DNA from 3 places in the Lacrimispora struthionigena genome. Region 3 is predicted to be linked to each of the others. Evidence: predicted binding sites of a transcription regulator. Region 3 holds the regulator's gene; each other region holds the start of a gene.
What was found. Region 3 encodes NrdR, which represses ribonucleotide reductase genes. Its sites were predicted from a motif close to CACAANATNTTGTG; they were not measured.
Positions count from the first base shown of each region.

Region 1: the regulator NrdR is predicted to act here: its motif matches at 3,194-3,207, upstream of ACOAOT_RS07190 (ribonucleoside-diphosphate reductase subunit alpha).
Region 2: the regulator NrdR is predicted to act here: its motif matches at 4,324-4,337, upstream of ACOAOT_RS05775 (adenosylcobalamin-dependent ribonucleoside-diphosphate reductase).

Region 1 covers NZ_JBMBWP010000001.1:1,580,133-1,586,650, forward strand. Annotated here, with positions in the region: gene ACOAOT_RS07175 (S8 family peptidase) at 1-1,095, opposite strand, end outside; gene ACOAOT_RS07180 (N-acetylmuramoyl-L-alanine amidase family protein) at 1,169-2,050, opposite strand; gene ACOAOT_RS07185 (tRNA dihydrouridine synthase) at 2,186-3,142, shown strand; gene ACOAOT_RS07190 (ribonucleoside-diphosphate reductase subunit alpha) at 3,280-5,538, shown strand; gene ACOAOT_RS07195 (ribonucleotide-diphosphate reductase subunit beta) at 5,586-6,518, shown strand, end outside.
Region 2 covers NZ_JBMBWP010000001.1:1,278,719-1,285,236, reverse strand. Annotated here, with positions in the region: gene ACOAOT_RS05800 (glycoside hydrolase family 1 protein) at 1-945, opposite strand, end outside; gene ACOAOT_RS05795 (MerR family transcriptional regulator) at 1,089-1,904, shown strand; gene ACOAOT_RS05790 (SAM-dependent methyltransferase) at 1,991-2,467, shown strand; gene ACOAOT_RS05785 (GNAT family N-acetyltransferase) at 2,476-3,039, shown strand; gene ACOAOT_RS05780 (helix-turn-helix transcriptional regulator) at 3,121-4,092, shown strand; gene ACOAOT_RS05775 (adenosylcobalamin-dependent ribonucleoside-diphosphate reductase) at 4,407-6,518, shown strand, end outside.
Region 3 covers NZ_JBMBWP010000002.1:355,719-362,236, forward strand. Annotated here, with positions in the region: gene efp (elongation factor P) at 9-566, opposite strand; gene ACOAOT_RS10600 (YqeG family HAD IIIA-type phosphatase) at 784-1,293, opposite strand; gene nrdR (transcriptional regulator NrdR) at 1,301-1,753, opposite strand; gene ACOAOT_RS10610 (PRC-barrel domain-containing protein) at 1,840-2,100, opposite strand; gene ACOAOT_RS10615 (DUF975 family protein) at 2,160-2,984, opposite strand; gene ACOAOT_RS10620 (hypothetical protein) at 2,984-3,307, opposite strand; gene ACOAOT_RS10625 (MetQ/NlpA family ABC transporter substrate-binding protein) at 3,456-4,358, opposite strand; gene ACOAOT_RS10630 (methionine ABC transporter permease) at 4,405-5,070, opposite strand; gene ACOAOT_RS10635 (methionine ABC transporter ATP-binding protein) at 5,060-6,082, opposite strand; gene pepV (dipeptidase PepV) at 6,416-6,518, opposite strand, start outside.

The DNA of each region.
Region 1 (6,518 bases), on a different contig from region 3:
AAAAATAATATTATTAACATAAATAGTAGTTTTATTAAAAATAAAGCTGAACTTTCTGCATTGGTTCAATCCCGGATAAACCGGCTGGGTAGATTCCCGGTTGGGAGAGGAGATATCAATGGAAAGTCTGGCAGGTGCATAAGTCCAGATTTCCATGGCAAATAAAGTGTCACTGCTGCCCACTCTCAGCTCTATGTCATTGTAGTAAGGAACGGTGGAAGTAGAATTGTAGTAGTGACGCTGGCTGTTTCCCTCATTGCCGGCAGCAACGGAGACCCCATTGCCGGGAAGAAGTGCCAGATGGTCTAAATAAGCGCTGGTCGCGCCTCTTCCGTCATGACCGCCCTGACTGCTTCCAATAGCAATACAGATAACCACAGGACGGTTAAACCGGGAAGCAACTGTAACAGCATAGCGGATTCCAAGAATTAAATCAGATTCCTGATAGCAGTTTGCATTTTCAGGAACAAAGGATACTTTTTTCAGAACAGGCTTTGCTTCCTTTAGCTTAACAATCACCAGATCAGACTGGGGAACAACGCCGCTAAATCCCTGCTGTTCGTTAGGGGATCCAGCCAGAATACTGGCAATGGCAGTTCCGTGTCCCAACGGATCTGTCATGGGAATAACGCTTAAAGGGGCTGGCGACTTGAGGGCAGCATTAATCTGTTCCCTGCTGTATTCAGAACCAAAGGTAAATTCATTGGGGATGGTGCCTGACTGATCGGTCTGATCCCACATGGTAAGAATCCGGGAAGTACCGTCATTAAAGAGAAATGCCGGGTGACGGTAATCAATCCCGGTGTCAATGACCGCTACCAATACCCCCTGCCCGTATAAAGCCAGATAGGGATTTGTCTGTACCGTAGTAACTCCCGATTTTTCCAGGCTTATGGTTGAGGCAAGGGTGTAAAGGGTAGGAAAGCTGCTGTAAGAATGCTTTCCAAGGTCACAGGGATCTCCGTTGCCGGCGGGGATATGAAGCAGAGAGTTCTGTCTGTTTAAATAAGTGATATTATCACCGGTATCATAGGTTGGAGCCAGGGCGGTGCTGATCATTAAATCATAATAACTGTTATCCAGAATTTTTGACAAACCTGTTCCTCCCTGCCAGTTTGGGCCGTAATTTATGATATATTTTATGCAGGAAGGCAGGGATTATGAGCTCTTAGTTAGCAGGTGGTGCTGAAACAGTAGCAGTGGCCGTTGTAAAAGTGGACTTTCCAGCTTTGTTTAAATATTCGATGATACCTTTGGCGTCAGCCTCTCCCAGTTTCTTTAACTGCTCGTCGGTGGAGAGGAATCCGGTTAAGTCGCTGATGTAATTGATGTATCCATGCTCAATGATAAAGCCACGGAGACCGTACATCTGGGAATATCGGGGAATTGCATAGTAATCAGCAGTACTTCCGTCTGGATATAAGGTTCCGTTTTTGGAATCCTGAAGGATTAATCCTCTGTTGTGAAGTCCAAGGCCGGTTAGCTGGTTTAAAATCGTATTTGCTGCGTCCTGGGATTGAATGGCAACGTCATTGTTAAAACGTCCGGTTCTGGGGGACATGGAACTGGCACCGTAAGCGTTCCTCGTAGTGCCGTTTCCTGCGATGGAATCCACGTGGAGACTGACAAATAAGTCTGCGCGGACGGAAGCCGCAAAGGCAGCCCGCTGATCCAATGGGACGGTGACCTCGGAACTGTCTTTCGTCATATAAACGGTATAATTGGAGTTTTTCTCCAGATATTCTTTCGTATAATTGGCTATTTTCATTGTAATGATATCTTCGTAATAGGTAACTCCGTCGTATTCGAAGTGGCAGCCGGAGTAGTGACCGTCTGTTTTTCCGTGACCAGGGTCTAAAACAACCACACAGTTGGATTTTAAACTCATTCCAGGACCGATCTCAGGCGCAGCAGTATGGTTAACCGGAGGAGCAAAGGCAGGTCCGGATTCTTCTTCCGCTTTTGCTGTAAAAACAACAGAAGATGAGAACAGGGCTGCAAGCATTATGACACCGGTAGTACGTTTAAAAATCTGATTAAAACGAAACATGATAGATCCTCCTGAGTAATGGCATTTTGCCCAATATTATAGCACCAATTTCCATAATCTGCAAATGGTATTCTATGAATTTTTCATCTCCTGTGGTAGAATGGGGAGTGTAAAAAAGGAACAGGAGAACTGCTTATGAACTATTACTTCGCCCCCATGGAGGGGATTACAGGATATATTTACAGAAATGCACATCGTAAGTTTTTCAAGGATGTAGACGTATACTTCACACCTTTTATTGTGCCGACCCAGAACCGTGAATTTTCTTCCAGAGAAAAAAATGATATTCTTCCGGAGCATAATGAGGGCGCAAGGACGATTCCCCAGATTATGACCAATCATTGGGAGGGCTTCGTCTGGACCGCTATGGAACTTAAAAAATATGGATATGATGAGGTAAATCTAAATCTGGGCTGTCCATCTAAAACAGTTGTATCCAAGCAAAGAGGCTCTGGTTTTCTTGCAGTTCCTGATCAGTTAGATCAGTTTCTGGACCGGATTTTTTCCATTGATATGAGCATTTCCATTAAAACCAGAATCGGAAAGGACAGTCCGGAGGAATTTTACCGACTTATGGAAATCTATAACAAGTATCCTGTTAAGGAGCTGATTATCCATCCCAGAATTCAAACGGATTTTTACCGGAATACTCCAAACTGGGACATGTTTCAGATGGCAGTCACCGTTAGTAAAAATCCCGTCTGCTATAATGGAGATATATTTACTCCTGAGGCTTATGACCGAATGGTTCAGACATTTCCATCTGTGAACCGGGTGATGCTTGGCAGGGGACTGATTGCCAACCCCATGCTTGCAGGAGAAATAAAAGGACAGGGACGTCTTAAAAAAGAACAGCTGAGGGCATTTCATGACGAAATTCTTTCTGGATACCAGGAAACGATTTTTGGTGACCGCAATCTGCTGTTTAAAATGAAAGAACTGTGGGCTTATATGCTTCAGTCTTTTGAAAACAGCGAAAAGCACGGGAAAAAGATACAAAAATCCCAGAATCTATGGGACTACACCTCTGCTGTAAATGCACTTTTTCAGGATCTGGAGTTAAAATCTTCTATGGATTTTCTTCCCCGGTGATTTTTTTGAAAAGATAAAAAACGAATATTTTGTGATCGGATGGTTGAAATTAACAATATCTTGTGGTATATTCATGAATATAGCTTTGATAACAGTTATTGATATTATTATAACGCAATAGAATGGCAGGAATCAGTATGGATGAATTATACGGTAAAAATGAGATATTGGCATACTTTAAGGAAGTACCTGAATTAAGTCCGGTACTTGATGAGATAGAGCGGGAATACAATTCACCGTCATACGGTCTTAACAAGCTTTATATAAAGTTTATGACATTTTTTAAAGAGGACATGACGGTCAGAGAGAGACTTTCTGCACTGATTCAGGCAGCAGTTGAGCTGACGACCCAGGAAGCCTCTGACTGGGAATACGTAAGTGCCAGAATTTATCTGGTTCAATTTGGACGAATCCTGAAAGCAGAGCTTAACAGGCATGGATTAAAAAGCTTCTATGATAAAGTTGCTTATTTAACGGGTGAGAATCTGTACGGAAGCTACATTCTTGACAATTACAGCGAGGACGAACTTAACCGGTATGAAGCTTATATTGATCATACCAGAGACCGTCTGTTTAATTACTCCGGACTGGAACTGGTGTTAAACCGTTACGTTATTCATAGCAGGGAGAATGTTCCCCTTGAAACACCTCAGGAGATGTTTTTAGGGATTGCCATGCATCTTGCCATGCTGGAACAGGTAGACCGGGACGGCTGGGTAAGGAAGTTTTATGATATGCTCAGCACATTAAAGGTGACCATGGCAACGCCGACTTTATCCAATGCGAGAAAACCATACCATCAGCTCTCTTCCTGTTTTATAGATACAGTGCCGGACAGTCTGGACGGAATTTACCGAAGCATAGACAGCTTTGCCAAGATCAGTAAATTTGGCGGCGGCATGGGACTGTATTTTGGAAAAGTCCGGGCGACTGGAAGTTCCATAAGGGGATTTAAAGGAGCGGCCGGAGGTGTGATCCGTTGGATCAAGCTTGCCAATGATACGGCTGTTGCAGTGGACCAGCTGGGAATGCGCCAGGGGGCGGTAGCAGTGTACTTAGACGTATGGCACAAAGATCTTCCGGAATTTTTAATGCTTAAGACCAATAATGGCGATGACCGCATGAAAGCCCACGATGTTTTCCCGGCAGTATGCTACCCCGATCTTTTCTGGCGGCAGGCGAAGGAAGATATTGAAAGTAACTGGTATCTGATGTGTCCCCACGAGATACTGACTGTAATGGGCTGGGCATTGGAAGATTGCTGGGGAGATTTGTGGGAGGAACGTTACCTTAAGTGTGTAAATGACGAAAGAATTCATAAGAGGGTTGTCTTGATTAAGGACATTATCCGACTTGTTTTAAAGAGTGCGGTAGAAACAGGAACTCCATTTACATTTAACCGGGATGCAGTCAATAATTTCAATCCAAACAGCCATAAGGGAATTATCTACTGCAGCAATCTCTGTACGGAAATTGCCCAGAATATGAGCGCAGTGGAACAGGTGGAACAGAGCATGAAGACCGTGGACGGGGAAACGGTTGTAGTAACCGTGACAAAGCCGGGAGATTTTGTTGTCTGTAATCTGGCCAGTCTATCCCTTGGAAAAATAGATGTAAATTCCAAAGAAGAATTAACCGGGCTGGTCCGCAGTGCAGTGCGTGCGCTTGACAATGTCATTGATCTTAACTATTTTCCAGTTCCTTATGCAGAGATCACCAATGAACGATACCGCCCAATCGGTCTTGGAGTTAGCGGCTATCACCACATGCTTGCCAACAACAAAATCGCCTGGGAATCAGAGGAACATCTGGCTTTTACAGATCAGGTTTTTGAGACCATAAATTATGCAGCGGTGGAGGCCAGCTGTGATCTTGCAAGAGAAAAAGGAAGCTATTCGTTCTTTGAAGGGAGCGACTGGCAGACGGGTGCTTATTTTAAAAAACGGGGCTATGAATCCCGTGAGTGGAACGAATTAGGCAGGAAAGTGAATGCATGGGGTATGAGAAACGGCTGGCTGATTGCGATCGCCCCCACCAGCAGTATGAGCATGATTGCAGGGACAACGGCAGGACTTGATCCGATTATGAGCCGGTACTATCTGGAAGAGAAAAAGAACGGACTGGTTCCAAGGGTTGCGCCTGGGCTTACTCCGGATACATTCTGGCTATACAAAAATGCTCATTATATTGACCAGACCTGGTCTGTAAAGGCAGCAGGGGTCAGGCAGCGCCATGTTGACCAGGCCCAGAGCATGAATTTGTATATCACCAATGATTATACCTTAAGGCAGGTGCTTGGGCTATACATTCTGGCGTGGGAATCGGGAGTAAAGACCATTTATTACATCCGCTCCAAAAGCCTTGAAGTGGACGACTGTGAGGCATGCTCCAGCTAAGAAGTTAAGAAAATAAGACAATAAAAAGGAGAGTGGAACCAGAACCCATGGAACAGTTAAAGAAAAGACCTCTATTTAATCCGGAAGGATCCGTGGAAGTAAGAGATCGGCGCATGATCAATGGCAATACCACCAATCTCAATGATTTTAACAACATGAAATACGGCTGGGTAAGTGACTGGTATCGTCAGGCCATGAATAATTTCTGGATACCGGAGGAGATTAATCTGCTAAGAGACAGCAAGGATTATCCCCTTTTAAGTCCCGGTGAGCGCAGGGCGTATGATAAGATTTTATCATTTCTGGTGTTTTTAGACAGCATCCAGACAGCCAACTTACCGGCCATCAGCGAATATATAACCGCCAATGAGATCAATCTCTGCCTGGCAATTCAGACCTTTCAGGAGGCGGTTCACAGTCAGAGCTACAGCTATATGTTGGATACCATCTGTGAACCCCAGACGAGAAATGAGGTTTTGTATCAGTGGAAGAATGATCCTCATCTGCTGGCACGAAACACTTTTATCGGAGATCTGTATAATGAATTTCAGAAAGACAAGAGCAGCCGGGCATTTTTGAAAGCAGTGGTTGCCAACTTTATTCTGGAAGGAATCTATTTTTACAGTGGTTTTATGTTCTTCTACAATCTGGGACGGAATCATAAAATGACAGGTTCCTCTCAGGAGATCCGCTATATTAACCGGGATGAGAATACGCACCTATGGCTGTTTCGCAACATCATTCTGGAACTGAAAAAGGAAGAACCCCAGCTGTTTACTCCGGAATGCGTCAGTGAGTACCGGAGCATGATCAAAGAAGGGTGTGAGCAGGAAATCGCATGGGGGATCTATGCTATCGGCGATGATGTTCCTGGATTGACAAAGGAAATGATCACAGATTACATCATGTATCTGGGAAATTTCCGGTGTGAAAGTCTTGGCTGGGAGCGGATTTATGAGGGGCATAAAAGAGAGCCGGAG
Region 2 (6,518 bases), on a different contig from region 3:
CTGTGCCTTGGAATGGTCAGCGGCTTCACAAATACTCATGTAGTAGCTGAATGATACGAAATCCACAGTATGATCCTTTAACAGCTCTTCATCCCCATCTGCCATCTCAATCTGAATATTATTTTCCCTGAAATACCGTTTCATATAACCAGGATACTGGCCTCTGACATGCATATCGCCAAAAAATGTATTCATATGATCTGATTTCATGACTGCAATTACATCATCCGGATTAGAGGTCAGGGCATACATTGGCATGCTTAAGATCATACAGCCCATTTTGCATCCAGGCATCATCTCATGGCCGATTTTCGTAGCCAGTGCACTGGCCACCAGCTCATGGTGAATGGCCTGATAAAGATCCTGTTTCTTTAATTTGCTCTTATCTGTATAAATTCCCCCGCTTAAAAAGGGTTCATGAAGCACGGAATTTATCTCATTAAATGTCAGCCAGTATTTCACCTTTCCACCGAAGCGTTTAAAAATTGTTCTGACATAGCGCTCATAAAAGCTGATCATATCCCGGTTTATCCATCCATCATACTGAATGGACAGGTTTAAAGGTGTCTCATAATGAGAAATCGTTACCAGCGGTTCAATTCCATGTTTTAGTAATTCATCAAATAAATCATCGTAAAACTGAAGCCCTTTCTCATTGGGTTCTTTCTCATCCCCATTTGGGAATATCCGGCTCCAGGCAATTGAGGTGCGGAACACTTTAAAACCCATTTCTGCAAAAAGCTTAATATCGTCCTTGTATCGATGGTAGAAGTCAATTCCTACCAGCTTCATATTATCTGGAGTGGGTTCTTTTGTTATTGGTCCTTTAATACCGCGTGGAGTCACATCCTGGGTACTTAACCCCTTTCCGTCTTCGTTATATGCTCCTTCACACTGGTTCGCAGCCACTGCTCCTCCCCATAGGAATCCATCTGGAAATTTCATATAGCAGTTAGTCCTCCTTTTCCTTTTATAGAGATGTCGACTATAATAACAGATTTTTATGAAATAAACAACTTACAAAAAAATTGAAGTATCATTCAATCATGTTTATAATAAAGGGAGAAATCCAAAAAGGGGGATAATTGATGTTTCAGATAGGTGAATTTTCAAAGCTGACCCATGTAACAATTCGTATGCTCCGATATTATGATGAGGCAGGGCTTTTAAAACCTGCTGAAATAGACTCCTGGACGGGATATCGTATGTATTCTGCAGACCAGATACCGATATTGAACAAAATTATCTATCTTCGTGACAGCGGTTTTACTGTTTCAGAAATTGCGGCAGCTCTGACTATCGAAAATGACGCCTCTTTAGTAACGCAGCTGGACAGGAAGCAGTTGGAGGTAAAACAGGCAATCCAGGCTGAACAAGAAAAAATAAATAAAATAGAGCTTGCAAAAAATGAACTATTAAATAAAAAAAGTGAAATGCATTATAACATTTCAATTAAATCCATACCAGGTTGTCCGGTTCTTTCCTTACGCCGCACAATACCGGATTATTACGCAGAGGGTGATTTATGGCAGGAGTTATCCGACTTTGCAGCTGAACATCAGATACAAATATCAAAAAATACGTTCTCTATCTACTATGATACCGAATACAGGGAAAAAGATGTAGACGTTGAGTTATGCGCACCTGTTAAAAGACAGGGGGAAAATATAGATGGCTTTACGTTTAGAAACGTTGATCCGGTACCAATGATGGCATGCACAATGGTATACGGAGCCTTTTCAAATATTGCTGGCGCTTACCTTGCATTTGCACAATGGCTGCATGAAAACAGCCAGTATGAAATGTCTTCACCAACCAGACAACTCGTACACCGCGGGCCGTGGAATGAAAGCAGCCCTGAAAAATATCTGATTGAGATTCAGATACCACTTAAAAATAAATAGCCCAATTTCTCTTTTTAACCGCTTGACTCTCACATGGTGTGAGGGGTTATGCTCTGCTTGAAATCAAGAAAATGGAGGAAAAATACATGAATAATTTTACAGTGAAACCAATTGGAACGGTTCATAACAACGATGACGGCACGTTTATTGAGGTATATGAACACTATATTCCAGCTCTGCAGGCATTGGAAGGATTCAGCAATATTAATATCTTCTGGTGGTTCAGCGATTTTGATGATGATCAATCCCGCTCAACGCTGCAGGCAGAGCAGCCCTATAAAGGCGCTCCCGAAGTAATAGGGGTTTTTGCCACAAGATCACCGTTTCGTCCTAATCCAATTGCTTTGACCACAGTCGATGTGATCCACATTGATTATGAAAGAGGGATCATACAAATTGCTTTTATTGACGCTAACGATAATACACCGGTGATTGACATTAAACCCTATACACCAAGCTTTGACAGGGTAGAAACTCCTGGTGTACCTGCATGGTGCAGTGATTGGCCTAAAAGTACAGAAGAATCCGCCTGTTTTGCATGGGAAGAGGTATTCAATTTTTAGGAGGGCTTATGAGCTTAAAAGATTATATCAATCATAAGCCAGTACTTCATTCAGAAAGACTTATGTTGCGAGAACTTATGCCTTGTGATGTTTCCGATTTGAAAGAATGGTCAGGCGAGAACTCCCTATACCAGTATTGGGGAAAACGTCCCGGAAAAAGTGATTTAAATCCGGAGCTTCTCTTCCAGAAAAAGGATAAACCGACGAAAAGTTTTCATTGGGGGATTATTCATAAAGCAAATAATAAGGTTATTGGAGAACTATGGATATACTTAATTGAGAATGATCGAATGGCAAAAGTTGCTTTTCGACTTTCTCCTGCCTACCAAGGCAAGGGCATAATGACAGAAGCATTATTTCGGGTTGTTACATTCTGTTTTGAGGAAACGGAGCTGCAGCGATTGTGGTCTGATGTCCATATTTTAAATTATGCTTCCTGTAAAACACTTGAAAAAGCAGGATTTAAGCGTGAAGGACATATCCGTAACGGCAAAATGGTAAATACTTACTGTGACTACTATTTATATGGTATGTTGAAAGATGACTATACTGGTCAATATGTTAAACCGTAATATCAGCAAGTAAAATCAAGAATTCTGATTTCTTATCGGTTATAATTCTTTTAGAGCGATTGAAACGAGGTGAACAGGGAAATGTACGAATGGCACAAGCAAATTCAGCTAATTGTTGATGAAATCGATGAATCAATCAGACAGCATCATGATGAATCGCTGACTCTTAAATTTCTTTCCCGCAAACTTGGTTATTCTGACTTTCATACAACTAGAAAATTCAAAGAAATATCAGGTATGCAGTTCAGGGAATATTTACGGCTCAGAAGGTTAGCCTTTGCGTTAAAAGAGGTTCGTGACAGTAAAAAAAGTTTTTTAGACATTGCTTTTGATTATGGTTTTTCATCCCATGAAGCCTTTACCAGAGCGTTTAAGAATTCCTATGGTATCACTCCAAGTGAATACCGGAAAACGCCCAAACCTGTAGTTCTTCGTACTAAAATAACCCCTTTCGACCGCTACTTTTTAGGATTTGGAGAAATTGGCATGATGAAATCGGAAAATGATGTAAAGATTTATTTTGTTACCATTCCAGCACACAAGTTTTTGTACATTAAAAACTATGAAAGCAATGGATATTGGGATTTTTGGCAGAAACAAAGTCTGATTCCTGGACAGGACTGCGACACCATCTGCGGCTTACTGGATAGTATTAAGGGCAAACTGGATGACGAAGGCGGAACGGAATCAAACAGCGGCAGCGGCCAGATTATGGCTTATATGAATGACCCAGACGGACGGCTTTGCGATTGGGGAATCCCACGCACAGAGTGTTATGGAGTCCGCCTTCCTGCTGATTACAAAGGCGAAGTACCGACTCAAATGCTTCTGATTGATGTGCCGGAAGCAGAGTATATTACATTTGAACACGGACCATTTGATTATGAACAGGAAAACCGAAGTGTGGAAGAAAAGATTGAAAAGGCAATGACGGACTTTGATTTTTCAGATACCGGCTACTGCTTTGATACTTCTCCCGGCAGAATTCTTTATTTCTATCACAATCCGGAACGGTTCTGGAAATATGTGCGACCGGTTAAAAAGCAGTCCTGATAATACATCCTAAATAACGTTATCCTTCGGGGCTGTGCCGTGATATCGGGTGCACAGCCCTGATTAATATATACGGATATACCTTTTCCAGCATAATCTCAACAACCCTTCCACCCAATTTACCATCTCACCCTGTTATAATATAACGCATAATATGTTATTTTTAATAAATACTATTTATTACAAAACCATTGATATCGTCCTACATATAGTATATAATAAATATCGTTTCGCAATATATAGTATTTTGTCCTGTTTTGTATATGGTCACAATACAGATATAAGCTTATTTGGGAAGAGAGGGTAATTTTAGAATGGATATTATGGAATACTTGGGGAGCGGCAATATTTTAGGGCAGGATATCTGGAACAATAAATACCGGTATAACAATGAAGAGTTTGACGAATGGGTTGAGCGTGTCTCAGGAGGAAACAAGAAAGTAGCAGAGCTTATTATCAATAAGAAATTTTTATTTGCCGGAAGAATTTTAACCAATAGAGGATTATTTAAATTTGGCAAGAAGATTACCTACTCCAATTGTTATGTAGTAACTCCACCCGAAGATAATATCGAAAGTATCTTTGATACCGCTAAATCACTGGCAAGGACATACAGCTACGGAGGCGGTTGTGGTGTTGATATTGGTAAGCTCAGACCAAAAGGAGCCCTGGTTCACAATGCTGCTGAGAATACAAGCGGTTCCGTTTCATTCATGGATTTATACTCTGCAGTAACAGAATTAATTGGGCAAAACGGAAGGCGGGGAGCGTTAATGATCAGCATACCCTGTACCCATCCGGATTTAGAATCATTTATTGAAATAAAATCCGATTTAACCAAGGTTACAAAAGCAAATATTTCTATTCGTATAACGAATGCATTTATGGAAGCAGTGAAGGAACATGCGCCTTTTATGCTGACCTTTCAAGTAGAAGATACTGGTGAAGTAATTGAAAAAGAAGTAAATGCATATGAAATTTTTTGCCGTATCAGTGAGATGAACTGGGATTATGCAGAACCCGGAATGCTGTTTTGGGATCGTATTGAGAGCTGGAATCTGCTGTCCAATACCAGGGAATTCCAATATGCCGGAACAAATCCATGTGCGGAAGAACCATTACCGGCTGGGGGATCCTGCCTGCTTGGAGCAATTAATCTTTCCGCTTACGTTGCCATAAAAGATAATACGAAAGTCTTTGATCATGAAAACTTTATAAAAGATGTACGTACCTGTGTAACTGCTCTGAATGAAGTACTGGATGAAGGTCTTCCTTTACACCCGCTTAAAGAGCAGCGGGATTCTGTCCGGGACTGGCGGCAGATCGGCCTAGGTGTATTGGGTATTGCTGACTTACTCATTAAATTAGGTATTCGATACGGAAGTGATGAAAGTATTGAGCTTTGCGATAAAATTGCAAAAGAAATGATTCATAATGCTATTTATCAATCTGCAAAGCTTGCAAAGGAGAACGGACCGTTTCCTAAGTGCAACATAGAAGAAATTATGGAAACCCCATTTTTTAAAGCTAATACAGATGAAGAAGTAGCTGCATTTGTGAAAGAAGCAGGAGGGTTATTCAATTCCCAGCTCCTGACAATTGCACCAACAGGGACACTGTCAACCATGCTTGGTATATCTGGCGGAATAGAGCCTATTTTTTCCAATTCTTATACTAGAAAAACGGAAAGTCTTCATGGTGAAGATGTATTTTATAAAATATACACCCCTATCGTTCAGGAGTATATGAATGAAAATGGTATTACAGACGAAAAAGATCTGCCTGATTTCTTTGTAACTGCGCAGTCACTTCCCTACACGGAACGAATTAAAATGCAGGCAGTCTGGCAAAATCATATCGATGCATCCATTAGTTCAACTGTTAATGTCCCGAAAGAATTTACAAAAGAAGAAGTACAGGCTTTGTATTTTATGGCATGGCAATATGGTCTGAAAGGAATTACAATATTCAGAGACGGATGTAAGCGTCTGGGGATATTAACAACCAGTGAAGAAAAGACTTCCCAGAACCTGGAGCGGGGCCATATCGTAAAAGTTTCAGATGCCTGTATTGGAAAAAGAAGAACTCTGCGAACTGGCTGCGGAACGCTCCACTGTGAAGCATTCTTTGATCCCTTCACCGGAAAATTTATGGAAATATTCCTTTCAAAAGGGTCTAAAGGGGGATGCAATAGTTTTATGGTTGGTTTAAGCCGTATGATTTCACTGGCTGCAAGAGGTGGAATCGAACTGGAAGATATTGTTGACCAGCTGGAAAGTACACTGGTTTGCTCATCCTATGCAGTGCGGACAGCAACAAAGCGGGATACCTCACCTGGATCCAGCTGCCCAATGTCAATTGGAAAAGCACTGACTCAGATGTATGAAGAAATGCAGTCAGAGTTGCATTTAAAATATTATGGCGCT
Region 3 (6,518 bases):
TAATCTGATTAAACTCTGGACAGGTATTCACCTGTACGCGTATCAATCTTAATCTTATCACCCTGTTCAACAAATAAAGGTACGTAAACCACTGCACCGGTTTCTACGGTAGCTGGCTTGGTTGCTCCCTGAGCAGTATCACCCTTAAATCCTGGCTCTGTATCAGTTATAACCAGTTCCACAAATAACGGAGGCTCTATAGAATATACCTTACCATTGTAAGAGCATACCTTTACTGTATCATTCTCTTTCACAAACTTTAATGCATCTCCAACGACATCATCGCTTAATGCAACCTGTTCATAGCTGCTGGTATCCATAAAGTTATGAAGATCTCCATCGGCATACAGATACTGCATGTCTACTCTGTCGATTCTTGCCTGGGGAAACTTCTCTGTCGGGCGGAATGTGCGCTCTACAACGCCGCCGTTTACCACATCTTTAATCTTTGTTCTTACGAAAGCAGCACCTTTACCAGGTTTCACGTGCTGAAACTCCATAATCTGATATACAGTACCATCGATCTCCAATGTGATACCGTTTCTAAAATCACCCGCTGATATCATAAATGATATTCCTCCTTGAATTCTCTTCTTAACCTTTTATATTCTATACTAAAATAAATTCATTTTCAACCGTTTTTTGCAAATAACTCCTTTTTTCTTAGCAATATAATCAATTGCGGTTTAAAAAAGAGATCTGCATGTCCAACAGAACAATTTTCTTATCAGGTATTATAACCGGAATAGATTAAATCTACCCGTCGTTTAAGTCAGCAGCTTTTTAAATGTTTCTTTTTTTATCTTTACGGTAAAAATGCAGAACAACAAATTCTAACAGCCTCTTAAATCTGATCTGAATCTCTTCTTTTGGATGGATCCGGCTGACCAGTATGCTGTAGATCCCTGCCCTCTTTGCACCAAACACATCGGTAAAAAGCTGGTCTCCTACAAAAATTGTATTGGAAGAATTGGTACCCATAAGCTTCATGGCTCGCTGATACCCTTCCACTCCAGGCTTTCTTCCCTTGAAAATATAATTAAGGCTGCCAGTATCCTTAGCAAACGCGGATACTCTCGGCTCTTTGTTGTTGGATAAAAGACAGGTTTCCATTCCCAGATCCTGAAGCCTTAAAAACATCTTCTTTGCCCGGTTGTCCGCTGGTGCCCCATGGGGAACAAGGGTATTGTCAATATCAAAAATAATACCCCTGATTCCTTTTTTATAAAAATCCTCAAAGGGTATTTCATACGTGGAATTTACGTCTTCATCTGGATAAAATTTCTGAAACATAGCTCTCCTATTTCTTTAATAATTTTCCTATCTCTTCCATAAAGGTATTCACATCTTTAAACTCTCTGTATACAGAGGCAAATCTTACATATGCCACTTCATCCACTTCCTGAAGCTTTTTCATAACCAGCTCTCCAATGACGGTGCTTTCTACTTCTTTTTCTTCCCTGTTAAATACCTGGGTTTCAATCTCATCTACCATAGCAGCGATCTGCTGGGACGAAACCGGTCTTTTGTGGCAGGAGTGAAGAATTCCTGATTCTATCTTGGATCGGTCATAAACCTCTCTGGAATTATCTTTTTTTATAACCATAAGCGGCATGGTTTCCAGCTTTTCATAAGTGGTAAACCTCTTACCGCACTTTTCACATTGTCTGCGGCGTCTGATCGAACTGTTGTCGTCTGCCGGTCTGGAATCAATGACCTTTGTATCTGCCTCGTTGCAAAATGGACATTTCACGCCTGGGATCCTCCTGTCTTTCGGACTGTAACTTTTATTATGTATATCATAACTTACAATCCTTATATTCGCAAGCCCATCTTCCATTAAATACCGCATTTTTCCGTTGCTTTTTCCAAATCCACGTTAACCAGTATGATATCCGGACCTACCTGTCTGATATCACAAAATGGAATTACATATTCTCTTTCCCGTACCAGAAAGCCGCAAAAGCATCCGGGACCTGGCACAATGATAGCCAGCAGACAGCCGGTTTCCATATCAAAATCCACGTCTCCTACAAAACCAAGACGTCTGCAGTCACAGATATTAATTACTTCTTTTTGCTTCAGATCGCAAATGCGCATAAGACACACCTCCTATAGTGTATTCTATGCGCATGCAAATCCTGTGACACGGTTTCAAATTAAAATTCCTGTTTCTTAAGGGATTCATAAGAAGAATCGCAAAGATACACTTCAGGATTGGGAATCAGCTTCGGTTTCAGTTCATTATAGTATTCGGTTAATGTTGCGTACATATACGGCATAATCCAAAGATATGCGATTCCAAACGAGCAATATCCAAGAAGAACCAGTCCCATAAAGCTTAAATTAATATAGAAAAGACTGCCCTTGTGCCCTTTCATCATCTCTACACTCTCTTTTAAACATCTGAAAATTCCTTTATCCGGCGCTTCCACAAATATAAACGCGGCCTGGGCCAGATACAAAGATGTAATCGTAACTCCGATTAAAAGCAGCAGATAGGTAATAATCAGGAGAACGATCATAACCGGAATATAATTTGTAATTTCTGCCACTGCAAGTACTACATAATAAGGAATGGACCAAACCATTGCAATCAGGAATATGATCAGATTCAGACCAATAAATTTATGGGGCTTGTTTTTAAAACCATAAAGCAGATCTGATATATGTACTGGTTTATTCTCACTGATATTTAAATAGATCTTTAAGGTTCCAGGTGTAAACAGGGATACGAGAACAACCATAAGTATCATGGATACCACCACAATCGCTATAATGATGATATATTCCGCCATATTGCCGCTTAATCCGTATATACTGCCAGATCCCAAAAGTCCGGCAATCAGGCTTGCAAAAAACATGATTACTAAAACGATTGATACAATAGCGTTTATAATTAACTGAACGCCAACGCAGAGTCCGTAATTGCCCTGCAGTTTCTGTTTTGCACGTTTTTTCAATTCTTTTGATGAAATTTTCACTAAAATCCACCTCCTGCAGCAAGTTCCTCCATCAGTCCCGATCCTACAAACAGAATAAACACGATTGCAGTAAACACCAGACCAATGATAGAAGTAATCAGTCCTGCCACTGCATTTCCTTCAAAGCGATCCTGGGTCTTGGAAAGCAGGGCGAATACAATTCCCAGACTTCCAAAGATAAGGCCTCCGAAACAACAGCAGGAAGTGACGATTCCGATAATTCCCATTATCAGTGAGGCAAGCGCCATATTATTCTGTTTATTTTTCAGCGGCTGTTGGTATGTAGAAAGATCATCCAAATTTATTTGATTATCCTGATCCATGAATTATCATCTCCTTTTAATCATAATAAAGGCATTATACATTATTTTCCATTGTATGTAAAATGAAGATTTCTTTCATTTTGCACAAAAAAAATGCAGCAGGGCTTTTAATTCCTGCTGCACGATAGTTTTGATCCCTATTTACTTATTAGAAAGAAGGAACAACCGCTCCGTTGTAAGTATCTTCAATAAACTTTTTCACGGTATCGCTGGTTAATGCTTCAACCAGGGCTTTTGTCTTTTCGTTTGTTTCATCTCCCTTACGGACAGCAATGATATTGCTGTAACGGGTTGCTGCTGCTGAGGACGCATCTTCTACTGCAAGTGCATCAGAAACTTTTAAACCGGCATCAATTGCATAGTTTCCGTTAATAACTGCAATGTCTACATCACCAAGAGAGCGGGGAAGCTGGGCAGCCTCTACCTCAACGATTTTAAAGTTCTTATCATTTTTTACAATGTCATTCTTGGTTGCTTCCAGACCCACACCATCTTTTAACTGGATAAGACCTTTGTCAGCCAGAAGATTTAATGCTCTTGCTTCATTGGATACATCATTTGGTACAGCGATCTGTGCTCCGTCTGCAAGATTGTCCAGAGATTTACTCTTTCCTGCATAGATTCCGTATGGCTCATAATGAATGGAGCCTGCGCTGACTAAGTCAGTTCCTTTTTCCTGATTAAACTGATCTAAATATGGCTGATGCTGGAAGTAGTTGGCGTCTAAGTCGCCGGAGTCAAGTGCTACGTTTGGCTGAACGTAATCAGTATACTCCTTTACTACCAGCTCATATCCTTTTTCCTTTAAAATATCTTTTGCAGCATTTAAAATCTCTGCATGAGGAGCCGGTGTTGCTCCTACCACAATTTTCTCCAGTTTGCCGGAAGCCTCTGTCTTACTCTCTGTTTCTGCCTTTGTCTCAGCTGCAGTGGTTTCCGTCTTGGACTCTGCTGCTGCAGTGGTAGCGGGTGCTTCTTTGCTTCCTGCGCAGCCGGTCAGTGCTCCTGCCAAAAGCAGGGTTGCGGTTAAAGCATAAAAAGATTTTTTCATAATGTTTTCCTCCTGAAAATTTATTTAATAACGCCAGTGGCAGTTACTATTTAATTCGCTTGTCACTCATTCTGGACAGCTTCATGCCTGCCTCCTGAATCACCTGGACAATAATAACAAGAATTGCAACTGTAATAAACATCATCACAGTCTGATACCGGTAATAACCATATTTGATAGCGATATCACCCAGACCGCCTCCGCCTACAAAACCTGACATTGCGGAGTAAGCAAGGATGGTGGTAACGGATAAAGCTGCTCCTACTAAAAGGGAAGGCTTTGCTTCCGGCAGAAGTACTTTTAAGATAATCTGCATAGCGGAAGCCCCCATGGATTTTGCCGCTTCAATTACTCCGGCGTCAACTTCTTTAAAGGAAGATTCCACCACTCTTGCAACATAAGGTGCAGATGCGATTACCAGAGGTGGGATGACAGCTTTTGCTCCCAGGGTCGTTCCAGCAATAATCTTGGTAATTGGCATTACCATAATCAGCAAAATGATAAAAGGTACGGACCGAAGCAGGTTGATGATCAGTCCCAGAATTCTCTGAAGCCAGGGAACCGGATAAATCCCGTCTTTATCCATAACAATCAGAATGATTCCTAAGGGGATTCCAATTAAATAAGCGAAAAAGGATGATGTGAAAGTCATGAACAGGGTTTCCCAGACACCTAATTTTAACATCGCTATAGTTGCAGCATCAAAGGTCATAATCCTTCACCTCCTCAAAATTAATGTTTGCTGTTTTCAAATAATTTAAAACACGATTCTGGTCAATTTCTTCTTCCGGAAGCTGTATCACCATCTGACCCATGGCGGTTCCCCCGATATCACGGGTTTCCGCATGCATAATATTTACCGGTACTTTACAGGCAAGTATCATATTGGAAAGAACTGGTTCAAAGGAAGAACGTCCGTCAAAGGATATGCGGATTCTTCTGTTACTGCCGAACCGTATGGCCTGTTCTGCCGCGTCTCCCAGAATCAGCTGTCTGCCGATCTTGGATTTAGGCCCGGAAAAGATGTCAGCGACGCAGCCGACTTCCGCAATGTGGCTCTGATCGATGATGGCAACTCTGTCGCAGATCGCTTCTATAACCGACATTTCATGGGTGATGACTACTACAGTCACTCCCATATTTTTATTGATTTCTTTTAAAAGACCCAGTATGGATTTCGTTGTGTTGGGGTCCAGGGCACTGGTTGCTTCGTCACAAAGAAGAATCTTTGGATTTGTGGCAAGGGCTCTTGCGATGGCAACTCTTTGCTTCTGACCACCGGAAAGCTGGGAAGGATACGCTTTTGCCCGTTCCTTTAAACCGACCAGTTCCAACAGTTCCATGGCTCTTTTTACTGCTTCCTTTTTCGGCACGTTAGCTATTTCAAGGGGGAAGCATACATTCTGTAACACATTCCTTTGTGCAAGTAAATTAAACTGCTGGAAGATCATACCCATGGATTGTCTTGCAAGTCTCTGCTTTTTGGGGCTCATGGCTGCCAGACTCTGATTTTCAAACAACACATCACCGGATGTGGGGACCTCTAAATAGTTGATACAACGGACAAGGGTACTTTTACCAGCACCGCTTAAACCAATAATTCCAAATATCTCTCCTCGTTCAATGGAGAGATTGATATCGTCCAATGCTTTAATGGGACCGTTTGAAGTAAAAAATTCTTTTCCCAGCCCAACCAGCTGAATAATAGGTTCTTCTGACTGCATGTGTCATTTCCTTTCTTTTTATGTACAAAAAGGCCGCAAGCCTTGCACAGACCTGCGACCTGAAACTTCCGCATATGCGGTTTCCAGAGAACTCCTATCACAATCTATACAAATGAATTCCTTTATCGGTTTTTTACGCATTCAGAGAAACAACACATCATCATACACATGCCGTTCATCTGATCCATATTCATCTGCATAGCTGTTAACCGTCTCATGGCAGCCGCTCCTTTCCCTAAATCCTACAGAGATAGTAGGTATATCTTTATGAGGCGTATTTTACGCCCTCTTATCTCATTTGTCAATAGTTTTTTTGATATACGGAAATAATATTTATGAACAGAGATCTACTATTACCTGTGCAAAGATCTTTGCGCTCACCAGTAGTTCGTCTATGACAGCAAACTCATCGGCTCCATGCATACGGTTATCCGTT